DNA from 2 places in the Agromyces sp. GXS1127 genome. Region 2 is predicted to be linked to the other one. Evidence: predicted binding sites of a transcription regulator. Region 2 holds the regulator's gene; the other holds the start of a gene.

The links. Region 2 encodes HrcA, which represses chaperone genes, less so after heat shock. Its sites were predicted from a motif close to TTNGCACTCGNNNNNNNCGAGTGCNAA; they were not measured.
Region 1: groL (chaperonin GroEL) is a predicted target of HrcA. The motif match lies at 1,764-1,790, and genes of this name have one in related genera.

What each region holds. Positions count from the first base shown of each region.
Region 1 is NZ_JBOCIG010000008.1:137,759-143,114, reverse strand. Features, by position in the region: gene groL (chaperonin GroEL) at 102-1,721, opposite strand; gene ACQ393_RS15185 (cold-shock protein) at 1,905-2,108, opposite strand; gene ACQ393_RS15180 (LytR C-terminal domain-containing protein) at 2,319-2,861, opposite strand; gene ACQ393_RS15175 (DUF3263 domain-containing protein) at 2,886-3,155, opposite strand; gene msrB (peptide-methionine (R)-S-oxide reductase MsrB) at 3,365-3,766, shown strand; gene ACQ393_RS15165 (nitroreductase family protein) at 3,769-4,320, shown strand; gene ACQ393_RS15160 (DMT family transporter) at 4,304-5,293, opposite strand.
Region 2 is NZ_JBOCIG010000004.1:339,671-345,026, forward strand. Features, by position in the region: gene ACQ393_RS09590 (16S rRNA (uracil(1498)-N(3))-methyltransferase) at 1-631, opposite strand, end outside; gene dnaJ (molecular chaperone DnaJ) at 651-1,754, opposite strand; gene hrcA (heat-inducible transcriptional repressor HrcA) at 1,813-2,832, opposite strand; gene ACQ393_RS09605 (DUF4870 domain-containing protein) at 3,037-3,450, shown strand; gene ACQ393_RS09610 (DUF4870 domain-containing protein) at 3,564-4,028, shown strand; gene hemW (radical SAM family heme chaperone HemW) at 4,048-5,283, opposite strand; gene ACQ393_RS09620 (DUF1990 family protein) at 5,283-5,356, opposite strand, start outside.

The sequences.
Region 1 (5,356 bases), on a different contig from region 2:
CCGGCGAGCGAGCGCGGAAACGACGAAGGGCGCCTCCCGGAGGAGGCGCCCTTCGCGCGTGGTGCGGCGGATGCCGCCATGCGGAACGGATCCGCGAGGACTCAGAAGTCCATGCCGCCCGTCGGGTCGGCCGGAGCGGCGGCGACCTTCTCCGGCTTGTCGGCGACGACGGCCTCGGTGGTGAGGAAGAGGCCGGCGATCGACGCGGCGTTCTGCAGCGCCGAGCGGGTGACCTTCGCGGGGTCGATGATGCCCTGCGCGAGCAGGTCGCCGTACTCGCCGGTCGCGGCGTTCAGGCCGTGGCCCGCGGGGAGCTCCGAGACCTTGTTCGCGACGACGCCCGGCTCGAGGCCGGCGTTGAGGGCGATCTGCTTGAGCGGCGCCTCGATGGCGACCTTCACGATGTTCGCGCCGGTCGACTCGTCGCCCGAGAGCTCGAGCTTGCCGAACGCGGCCTTGCCGGCCTGGATGAGGGCGACGCCACCACCGGCGACGATGCCCTCCTCGACGGCGGCCTTCGCGTTGCGGACGGCGTCCTCGATGCGGTGCTTGCGCTCCTTGAGCTCGACCTCGGTGGCCGCGCCCGCCTTGATGACGGCGACGCCGCCGGCGAGCTTGGCGAGGCGCTCCTGGAGCTTCTCGCGGTCGTAGTCCGAGTCGGTGTTCTCGATCTCCGAACGGATCTGGGCGACACGGCCCGCGATCTGGTCGGGGTCGCCCGCGCCCTCGACGATGGTCGTCTCGTCCTTGGTGATGACGACCTTGCGCGCCTGGCCGAGCAGGTCGAGCGTCGCGTTCTCGAGCTTGAGGCCGACCTCCTCGGAGATGACCTGGCCCCCGGTGAGGATCGCGATGTCCTGGAGCTGGGCCTTGCGGCGGTCGCCGAAGCCAGGTGCCTTGACGGCGACCGACTTGAAGATGCCGCGGATCTTGTTCACGACGAGCGTGGCCAGGGCCTCGCCGTCGACGTCCTCGGCGATGATCAGGAGCTGCTTGCCCGACTGGATCACCTTGTCGACGATCGGGAGCAGGTCCTTGATGTTCGAGATCTTCTGGTTGGCGATGAGGATGTACGGGTCCTCGAAGACCGCCTCCTGGCGCTCCGGGTCGGTGACGAAGTACGCCGACAGGTAGCCCTTGTCGAAGCGCATGCCCTCGGTCAGCTCGAGCTCGGTGCCGAAGGTGTTCGACTCCTCGACGGTGACGACGCCCTCCTTGCCGACCTTGTCGATCGCCTCGGCGATGATCTCGCCGATCTGCGGGTCTGCGGCCGAGATGGACGCGGTCGCGGCGATCTCGTCCTTGGTCTCGACCTCCTTGGCGGCGGCGAGGAGCTCCTCCGAGACGGCCGAGACGGCCTTCTCGATGCCGCGCTTCAGCGAGATGGGGTCGGCGCCGGCGGCCACGTTGCGGAGGCCCTCGCGCACGAGCGCCTGGGCGAGCACGACCGAGGTCGTGGTGCCGTCGCCGGCGACGTCGTCGGTCTTCTTCGCGACCTCCTTGACGAGCTCCGCACCGATCTTCTCGTACGGGTCGTCGAGCTCGATCTCCTTGGCGATCGACACGCCGTCGTTCGTGATCGTGGGGGCGCCCCACTTCTTCTCGAGCACGACGTTGCGGCCGCGCGGGCCGAGGGTCACCTTGACCGCGTCGGCGAGCGTGTTGAGGCCACGCTCGAGGCCGCGGCGGGCCTCCTCATCGAAAGCAATGATCTTTGCCATGTGTGTCTCTCGTCCCTTCCCGGACGTCTAAGAACCTTGGGGTTAGCACTCGTATCGAGTGAGTGCTAAATCGATTCTGGCACTCGCCTGCGTCGAGTGCAAGCGAGCGGGGGACGGAGCGCCGTGCCCGGACATGCGGAAGCGCCGCCGGGGGGATCCGGCGGCGCTTCCGAGGAACCGGACTCAGGCGGGACGGACCGCCTCGGCCTGGGGACCCTTCGAGCCCGAGCCGACCTCGAAGGTCACCTGCTGGCCCTCTTCGAGGACCTTGTAGCCGGCCATGTCGATCGCGGAGTAGTGGACGAAGACGTCCTGCCCTCCGCCGTCGACGGTGATGAATCCGTATCCCTTTTCAGCGTTGAACCACTTCACGGTTCCGTTCGCCATGCGTTGCTCCCATGTTGCCGTGTATCGAAGTCAGCACGTGCCGTCGGCTGTACCGGGCCGTCGTCGTGCCGACGTCGACGACGGGGACCGGCGCCGGGTGCTCACACGGGTGTTCGAGCGGCCGGTTCTAGATACTCACGGCGCGGCGGCCGGGCACAAGGCTTCCGGCGACGCGAATGGTCGCAGAATGGCAACGATTCGGTCACCGGGTCACCCGGCGACGGCCTCCGCGTAATCCGACCCGAGCACGACGACCAGCTGCATGCCCTCCTCGCCGAACTCCTCCGAGAGGCGCACCTCGGCCTCGGGCAGCTGCTGCGCGACGCCCCTGGCGGCGCCCTCGAGGTCGGCCGTGGCGTAGTAGACGACGGTCTGCTCGATGTCCGACGTGTCGGCGTTCGTCGTGATGCCGACGGGGACGCCGGCGGCCGTCAACGCCTCGCCCGCGCGCGCCGCGAGCCCCGACGTCGCGGTGCCGTTGAGGACGGCCACGCTGACGTCCGGCGCGAGCGTCGGCTCGGCCGTCGGCGCCGCCGACGCGGACCCGGCCGGCGGCTCGGCGTCGTCGAAGTCGAGGCGCTGGTTGTACGCGGACACCGCGGCGATCCCGATGCCGGCCAGGACGACCGTGGCGAGCGCGGCCCAGGCGAACGTGACCCACCGCCGTCCGCGACGCGCGGGCGCGCGGTGCGCGCCGACCCGGTCCATGCCGTGCGGGATCGAGTCGAAGCGGTCGCGGGGGAACTTCTGCACCTGGGGTCCAGTCGGTCGGGGCGCTCAGGCGAGCGGCCGGGCGGTCGGGATGGTTCGGCGCGCACGCGACTGCGCGCGGGCGTCGCGCTGCCGCTGGAGACGCCCGACGAGCATCGGGTCGAACCGCAGTGCGGCCGGCGAGTCGACGAGAGCGCCGAGGAGGCGATAGTACCGGGCCGCGGAGAGCCCCAGCTCGTCGCGGATCGCGTCGGCCTTCCGCGCGGGGTCGCGCCACGGCCGTGACTCGAAGGCGAGGATGGCGCGCTGCGCCTCGTCGAGCCCGTCTCCGTCCATCGACGCCCGCCTCCCGTCACGTCCACCGTCGTGCACATCCTAGGGAGCGGATGCCACGAGCCCGCCGCACGCGTCGGCGCGGCCCGAACGCGACGTCCCCCGTCCACCGTGCGCCGCGGCGCGGCCGGGAACACCGTCGCATCGGGACACGTTGCACCCGACGCGCCGCGAAGCTGCGACGATGGAAGACGGCCGACCCGAGGAGACCCATGACGTACCAGGTGAACAAGTCCGACGACGAGTGGCGCGCACAGCTCGACGACGAGCAGTACGCGGTGCTCCGCGAAGCCGCGACCGAGCGCCCGTGGACGGGCGAGCTCCTCGACGAGGAGCGCGCCGGGGTCTACGCGTGCGCCGCGTGCGGCAGCGAGCTGTTCAAGTCGGGCACGAAGTTCGACTCCGGCTGCGGCTGGCCGAGCTTCTACGAGTCGGTCCGTCCCGAGGCCGTCGAGCTGCTCGAGGACACCTCGCTCGGCATGGTGCGCACCGAGGTGCGCTGCGCGAACTGCGGCTCGCACCTCGGCCACGTCTTCCCCGACGGCTTCGGCACGCCCACGGGCGACCGCTACTGCATGAACTCGATCGCGCTCGACTTCACGCCCGAGTCCTGACCGTGCGATCCGTCAGAGAGGCCGTCCTCGCGCGCCGCTCCTGGCCGAGCGTGACGGATGCCGCACCGACGGACGCCGAGCTCGCGGGCCTCCTCGAGGCGGCATCGACCGTTCCCGACCACGCCGCCCTGGGACCGTGGCGCGTGATCGCGCTGCGCGGCGAGGCACGTCGGCGCCTCGGCGCGGCGCTCGCCGAGGCATCCGGCTTCGAGGGTGACGCCGCCGACAAGCTCGCGGCCAAGCCGCTCCGCGCTCCCCTGCTGCTCGCCCTCGTGGCCGCGGTGCGGCCGCACCCGAAGGTGCCCGCCTGGGAGCAGGAGGCGTCGGCGGCGGGCGTCGGTCACCTGCTCGCGCTGCTGCTCGACGACGCCGGCTGGGGCGTCATGTGGCGCACCGGCCCGTTCACGCGGCATCCGGCCGTCGCGCGCATGCACGGGCTCGCCGAGGGCGAGCACCTGCTGGGCTGGCTCTACGTCGGCGGGCGCGGGGCGGCCGACCGTCCGCAGCGGCGGAGCGACCCCCGGATCGCGGACCGGTTCAGCGCCCTGACGTGAGCGGGCCCTCGGCCGCCGTCTCCGCCGTCGGAGCATCGGCCGCGAGATGCCGTGCCGGACGCCACCGGATGCTCGCGAGCGCGACCGCCACCAGGGCGAGGACCGTGCCGCCGACCGTCGCGAACCCGACCGGCCGGCCGGCGGTCGGCAGGAGCAGGTCGAGCGCGAGCGCCGCGGCGAGCTGCCCGGCCACGAGCCCGAGGGCGAGCACGAGCACGCCGACGCGCCGGACGAGCACGGCCTGTGCGGCGATGAAGACGCAGCCGACCGCACCGCCCGCGTAGAGCCACGGCTCGGCGGGGAACGCGGTCGGCCAGCCGACGGATGCCGCGTGCGCCAGCATCACGACGACGAGCACCGCGGTGCCGACGAGGAAGTTGGTCAGCGTCGCCGCGAGCGCACTCGCCGACGCCGTGCGGACGCGGCCGTTCATGGCCTGCTGCCACGACGCGCCGACGCCGGCCGAGAACGGCAGCAGCATGAGCAGGAGCGGCACGGATTCGGCGACCTGTGCCGAGACGGCCCAACCGATGGCGGCGAGCGCGAGCGCCGCACCGGCGATGCGCGTCGGGCTGAGCGGGCGACGTCCGCCCGGACCGAGCCCGATCGCGTCGAAGACGACGCCGCCGAGCGTCTGCCCCGCGACGATGGCGACCGTGAAGAGTGCGACGCCCAGCACGCCGGCGGCGAGCCCCTGCGTCGCCACGAACCACGCACCGGCGACGCCGCCGAGCAGCATCCACCACGCCAGCCGCCGCGCGCGGACGGCGTCGCGCAGCCGTGCGACCCCGCGGCGGCCCTCGGGCCAGGCGGCGGCGATGATCGCCAGGATCACGAGGCCGGAGCCGAACGAGATCGCCGCGGCGACCGAGAAGTCGTCGAGCGCACGGGACAGTTCGCCGTTGATGCGGGACTGCAGCGCGACGAGGGCCCCCGTGACGACGGTGAGCGCGATCGCGACCCACATCGGCATGCGGGACGATTCGGCGTGGGCGTGGTGATGCGGATGCGCGACCGGATCGGTCGACGCCGCTGA
Region 2 (5,356 bases):
CCCGCAGCCGCTCGATCTCGGCCGGATCCATGCCGCCCTCGGGCCCGACGACGAGCGCGAGGTCGCGACCGTCGGAGCGGATGTCGGACAGCGGCGTCTCCGCGCCGGGCACGAGCAGCAGCATCCGCTCGCCCTCGAGTCGCGCCGGGAGCTCGCGCGTCGACGCGACCGGCTCGACCGCGGGGATGCGCGCCCGGAGCGACTGCTTCACGGCCTCGCGCACGATGGTCGCCCACCGTGCGCGGCCCTTCTCGGCCTTCGGCCCCTCCCACCGGGACACCGATCGGGTCGCGGACCACGGCACGATGCGGTCCGCGCCGAGCTCGGTCGCGGCCTGGATCGCGAGCTCGTCGCGGTCGCCCTTCGCGAGCGCCTGCACGAGCGTGATCCCGGGCGACGCCTCCGGCTCGTCGTCGACGGCCTCGACCTCGATCTCGAGCCGGCGCGCCTCGGCGACCGTGACCGGCCCGTGCACGACGCGACCCCGGCCGTCGCCGATGGACACCGACTCGCCCACGCGGAGCCGCGAGACCGTCACCGCGTGCCGCGCCTCGTCGCCGTCGAGCCCGACGGTATCGCCGGGCGCGACCGCCGCGAGGTCGAGCGATTCGTCGAGGTAGAGGTGGCTCATCGCGGCATCCGCTCGACGCTCAGCCCAGGAACCGGTCGCGCAGGCGGGCGAACAGACCCTGCTGGAAGTGGCCGAGCTGCGGCGGCTGCGCCTTGCGGTGCTTCGCCAGCTGCTCGACGAGTTCGCGCTCCTTGTGGCTGAGCTTCGTCGGCGTCACGACGTGCACGGCGACCTTGAGGTCGCCGCGACCGCTGCCCCGCAGGTGCGTGATGCCGCGATCCTTCACCGTCAGGATCTCGCCCGACTGCACCCCGGGCTTGAGCTCGAGGTCGACGTCGCCGTCGAGCGCGGCGACCTTCGCGGACGTGCCGAGCACGGCATCCGTCATCTGCACCTCCAGGGTGCAGAGCAGGTCGTCGCCGTTGCGGCTGAAGACCTCGTGGTTCCCGACCTTGATCTCGAGGTAGAGGTCGCCGTTCGGCCCTCCCGCGGGGCCGGCTTCGCCGGAGCCCGGCATCTGGAGGCGCACGCCGGTGTCGACGCCGGCCGGCACGTCGACCGGGACCGTGCGGCGGGCGCGCACGCGCCCCTGGCCCTGGCACGTCACGCACGGCGTGGCGATGATCGTGCCGTGGCCGCGGCACGACCCGCAGGGGCTCGACGTCATCACGTTGCCGAGCAGCGAGCGCACGGCGCGCTGGATGTGGCCGGAACCGCCGCAGATGTCGCACGTCACGGGCGAGGTGCCCGGCCGGCAGCACGACCCGTGGCAGGTCTCGCACACGACGGCCGTGTCGACCTCGATGTCGCGGTGGGTGCCGAAGATCACGTCGTCGAGCCCGACCTCGAGGCGGATCAGCGCGTCCTGGCCGCGCTCGCGACGGGACCGCGGGCCGCGGCTGGTCTGGCCGGCGCCGAAGAACGTCTCGAAGATGTCGCCGAATCCGCCGAACCCGCCGCCGGCGCCGCCGAAGCCGGCCTGGCCGCCCAGGTCGTACTGCTGGCGCTGCTTCGGGTCGGAGAGCACGTCGTACGCGTGCGTGACCTCCTTGAACCGCTCGGACGCCTCGGCGCCCGGGTTCACGTCGGGATGGAGCTCGCGAGCGAGCCGGCGGTACGCCTTCTTGATCTCGTCCGGGGAGGCGTCGCGAGCGACGCCGAGGACCTCGTAGTGGTCGGCCACGTGAGGCGGGTTCCTTTCGATTGCCGGTGACGGATGCCGCGTGGCGGCGCCGTGCGGTTCAGCTCTCGCCGAGCGTGCGGGAGAGGTAGCGGGCGACCGCGCGGACGGCGGCCATGCTCTGGGAGTAGTCCATGCGGGTGGGGCCGACGATGCCGAGCCGCGACACGTCGCGGCCGGGAACGGCGAACGACGTGGACACCACGGAGGTGTCGCCGAGCCCGTAGGCGGCGTTCTCGCGGCCGATGCGCACGGCGATGCCGTCGTCGGCGGCCATCTCGCCGAAGAGGCGGAGGATGACGACCTGCTCCTCGATCGCCTCCATGACGCCGAGGATGTTCCCTGCGAAGTCCTGTTCGGTGCGGACCAGGTTCGCGGCGCCAGCGACGACGAGCCGGTCGGCGCGCGTGATGTTCGCCTGGTCGGCGAGCGTCGCCGCGAGCGTGTGCAGCACCTCGGCGTGGGCGCGGTCGGCGTGCTCGGTCTCGGCGGACAGCGCCGCAGCGGCATCCGCCATCGTGAGGCCGGCGGCGACCTCGTTCAGCCGGTCGCGGAGGCGCGCGAGCGTGCCCTCGTCGACCGGTTGGTCGAGCTCGGCGAGACGCTGCTCGACCTGCCCGCTGTCGGAGATCAGGATGCAGAGCACGCGCGTCGGCGCGAGCGAGACGAGCTCGACGTGGCGCACGCGCGCCCGGGCGAAGCTCGGGTACTGCACGACGGCGAGCTGGCGGGTCAGCTGCGAGACGAGGCGGACCGTGCGGCCGAGCAGCTCGTCGAGGTCGTTGGACTCGCCGAGGAAGGTCTCGATCGCGTGCCGCTGGGTGGCCGAGAGCGGGCGGATGTCGGCCAGCCGGTCGACGAACACCCGGTAGCCCTTGTCGGTCGGGATCCGGCCCGAGGACGTGTGCGGGGCTGCGATCAGCTCCTCCTCCTCGAGGAGGGCCATGTCGTTGCGGATGGTCGCGGCCGAGACCCCGAAGTGATGGCGCTCGACGATCGTCTTCGAACCGACCGGCTCGCGCGACTCGACGTAGTCCTGCACGATCGCGCGGAGGACCGCGAGACTGCGTTCGGAGACCATGACCCTCGCTTCCCTCGACCGATCGGACCCGGACGACGCGTGCTTGGCACTCCGCCCACGTGACTGCTAATCATATCGCGGAAATCAGGGTCACCACCGTTGCCGCCCGGTCCGCCGCGCCGATAGCGTGTGCATCGTCCCGCACCCCGCACGGCCGCCCACGGCCGCGGCGAGTGCGCCTCCCCGTATCGAAAGGCTCCCGACATGACCGACTCCAACCTCCCGCCGCGTGATCCGAACGCCGCCCCGCAGCCGGCTTCCGCCGCTCCGCTCTCGCACGAGCAGGACGTGCAGTGGGGATCGTTCGCGCACCTCGGCGGCATCCTCGGCATCCTGCCGTCGCTCATCATCTGGCTCGTGTTCAAGGACCGCGGCTCGTTCACGAACACCGAGGGCAAGGAGGCGCTGAACTTCCAGATCACGCTCGTGCTCGCCACGATCGCCCTCTGGGTGCTGACCACGATCATCACCGTGGTGACCTTCGGGTTCGGCGCGTTCGTGGCCTTCCTGACCTACATCCCCTGGATCCTCGGCGTCGTCTTCTCGATCGTCGCGTTCCTCCAGGCCAAGGACGGCAACCACTACCGCTACCCCTTCGCGCTGCGCCTCATCAAGTAGCCGCGACGAGCCTTCCGACGCGCCGGTCGAGCCTCCCTCGACCGGCGCGTCGTCGTGTGCCAGCATGAGTGGACGTCCCCCGTTCCGGGCGCGATCACAGAGGAGCACGCATCATGTCCGACGCACCACCTCCCACCCCGCCCACGCCGCCCGCCGGCGGTCCGCCGCCGCCCCCGCCGGGCGGGCCGACGCCGCCGCCTCCGGGCGGGCCGACGCCGCCGCCCCCGGGCGACGCGTACCAGCAGAGCCAGTCGCTGAGCCCCGCCGACGAGAAGCTGTGGGCGACGCTCATCCACATCGGCGGCATCCTGTTCGGGTTCCTGCCCGCGCTGATCGGCTACCTGATCCTGAAGGACAAGGGCCCGTTCATCCGCGAGCACACCGCGACCGCGCTGAACTTCCAGATCACGCTGCTCATCGCGTACGTCGTCGGCTCGATCCTCACGTTCGTGATCATCGGCATCTTCATCCTGATCGCCGCCTGGATCGCGGCGATCGTGTTCGGCATCATCGCCGCGATCAAGGCGAACAACGGGGAGTACTACGTGTACCCCGTGGCCATCAAGTTCGTCAGCTGATCTCGGTACGCGCTCCGCGCTACTCGATCACCGTCTCGAGCAGGCGCCGCACCACGGCGTCCGCCAGCAACCGCCCTCGTCGGGTCAGCGTGAGCTTCCCGGCGAGGGCGGTTCGTGCGTCCACGAGCCCGTCGGCGATGAGACCGGCGACCGCCTGCCGACCGCCGGCGTGCAGGCTCGAGACCTCCATGCCCTCCCGGATGCGCGTCGCGAGGAGCACGCGCTCGGTCTCGCGGGTCGCATGGTCGAGGGTCTCCCGCCCGACCGCCGGCGAGATCCCGGACGCGAGGCGCTCCGCGTACGCCGCCGGATGCTTGGCGTTCCACCAGCGGACGCCGCCGACATGGCTGTGCGCACCCGGGCCGATGCCCCACCAGTCGTCGCCCCGCCAGTAGCCGAGGTTGTGCCGGGAGCGGTGCGCGGCATCCGTCGCCCAGTTCGAGACCTCGTACCACTCGTAGCCCGCCCGCCCGAGCAGGTCGTCGGCGAGCTCGTACATGTCCGCCTCGAGGTCCTCGTCGGGTGTCGCGAGCTCGCCCCGGCGGATCTGCCGAGCGAGCTTCGTGCCGTCCTCGACGATGAGCGCGTAGGCGCTCACGTGGTCGGGCCGCTCGGCCAGCACGGCCTCGAGGCTCGTGCGCCAGTCGGCGAGCGTCTCGCCGGGGGTGCCGTAGATGAGGTCGAGGCTCACGTCGAGTCCTGCCTTGCGCGCCCACCCGACGACGAGCGGGACCCGCGCCGGGTCGTGGGTCCGGTCGAGCGCGGCGAGGACGTGCGGCACGGCGGACTGCATGCCGAACGAGACGCGCGTGAAGCCGCCGTCCGCGAGCCGCCGCAGGTCGTCGGCGTCGACCGAGTCGGGGTTCGCCTCGGTCGTCACCTCGGCGCCGTCGGCGATGCCGAACGCGTCGCGCACGGCGTCGAGCATCCGGACGAGGTCGTTCGCCGGCAGCAGGGTCGGCGTGCCGCCGCCGAAGAAGACCGTCGACGCCGCGCGATCCGGGGCGCCGGATGTCTCGAGCACGTCCCGGGCGAACCGCGCCTCCGCCGCGGCCTGGTCGGCGAAGTCCTCCTGCCGGGCGCCGCGGAGCTCCCCCGACGTGTACGTGTTGAAGTCGCAGTAGCCGCAGCGCACGCGGCAGAACGGCACGTGCAGGTAGACCCCGAACGCGCGGGACGCGGCATCCGTCGTCGCACTCGCCGGCAGCAGGCCGTCAGCGGGCGCGGGATCGGCGAGCGGGAGGGGCCCCGCCATCAGACCGGGAAGGCGGGGTGCAGCGCTCGGAGCTCCCGCGTGGTGAGCTCGCGCCGGCGCCGCCGGACGAGCG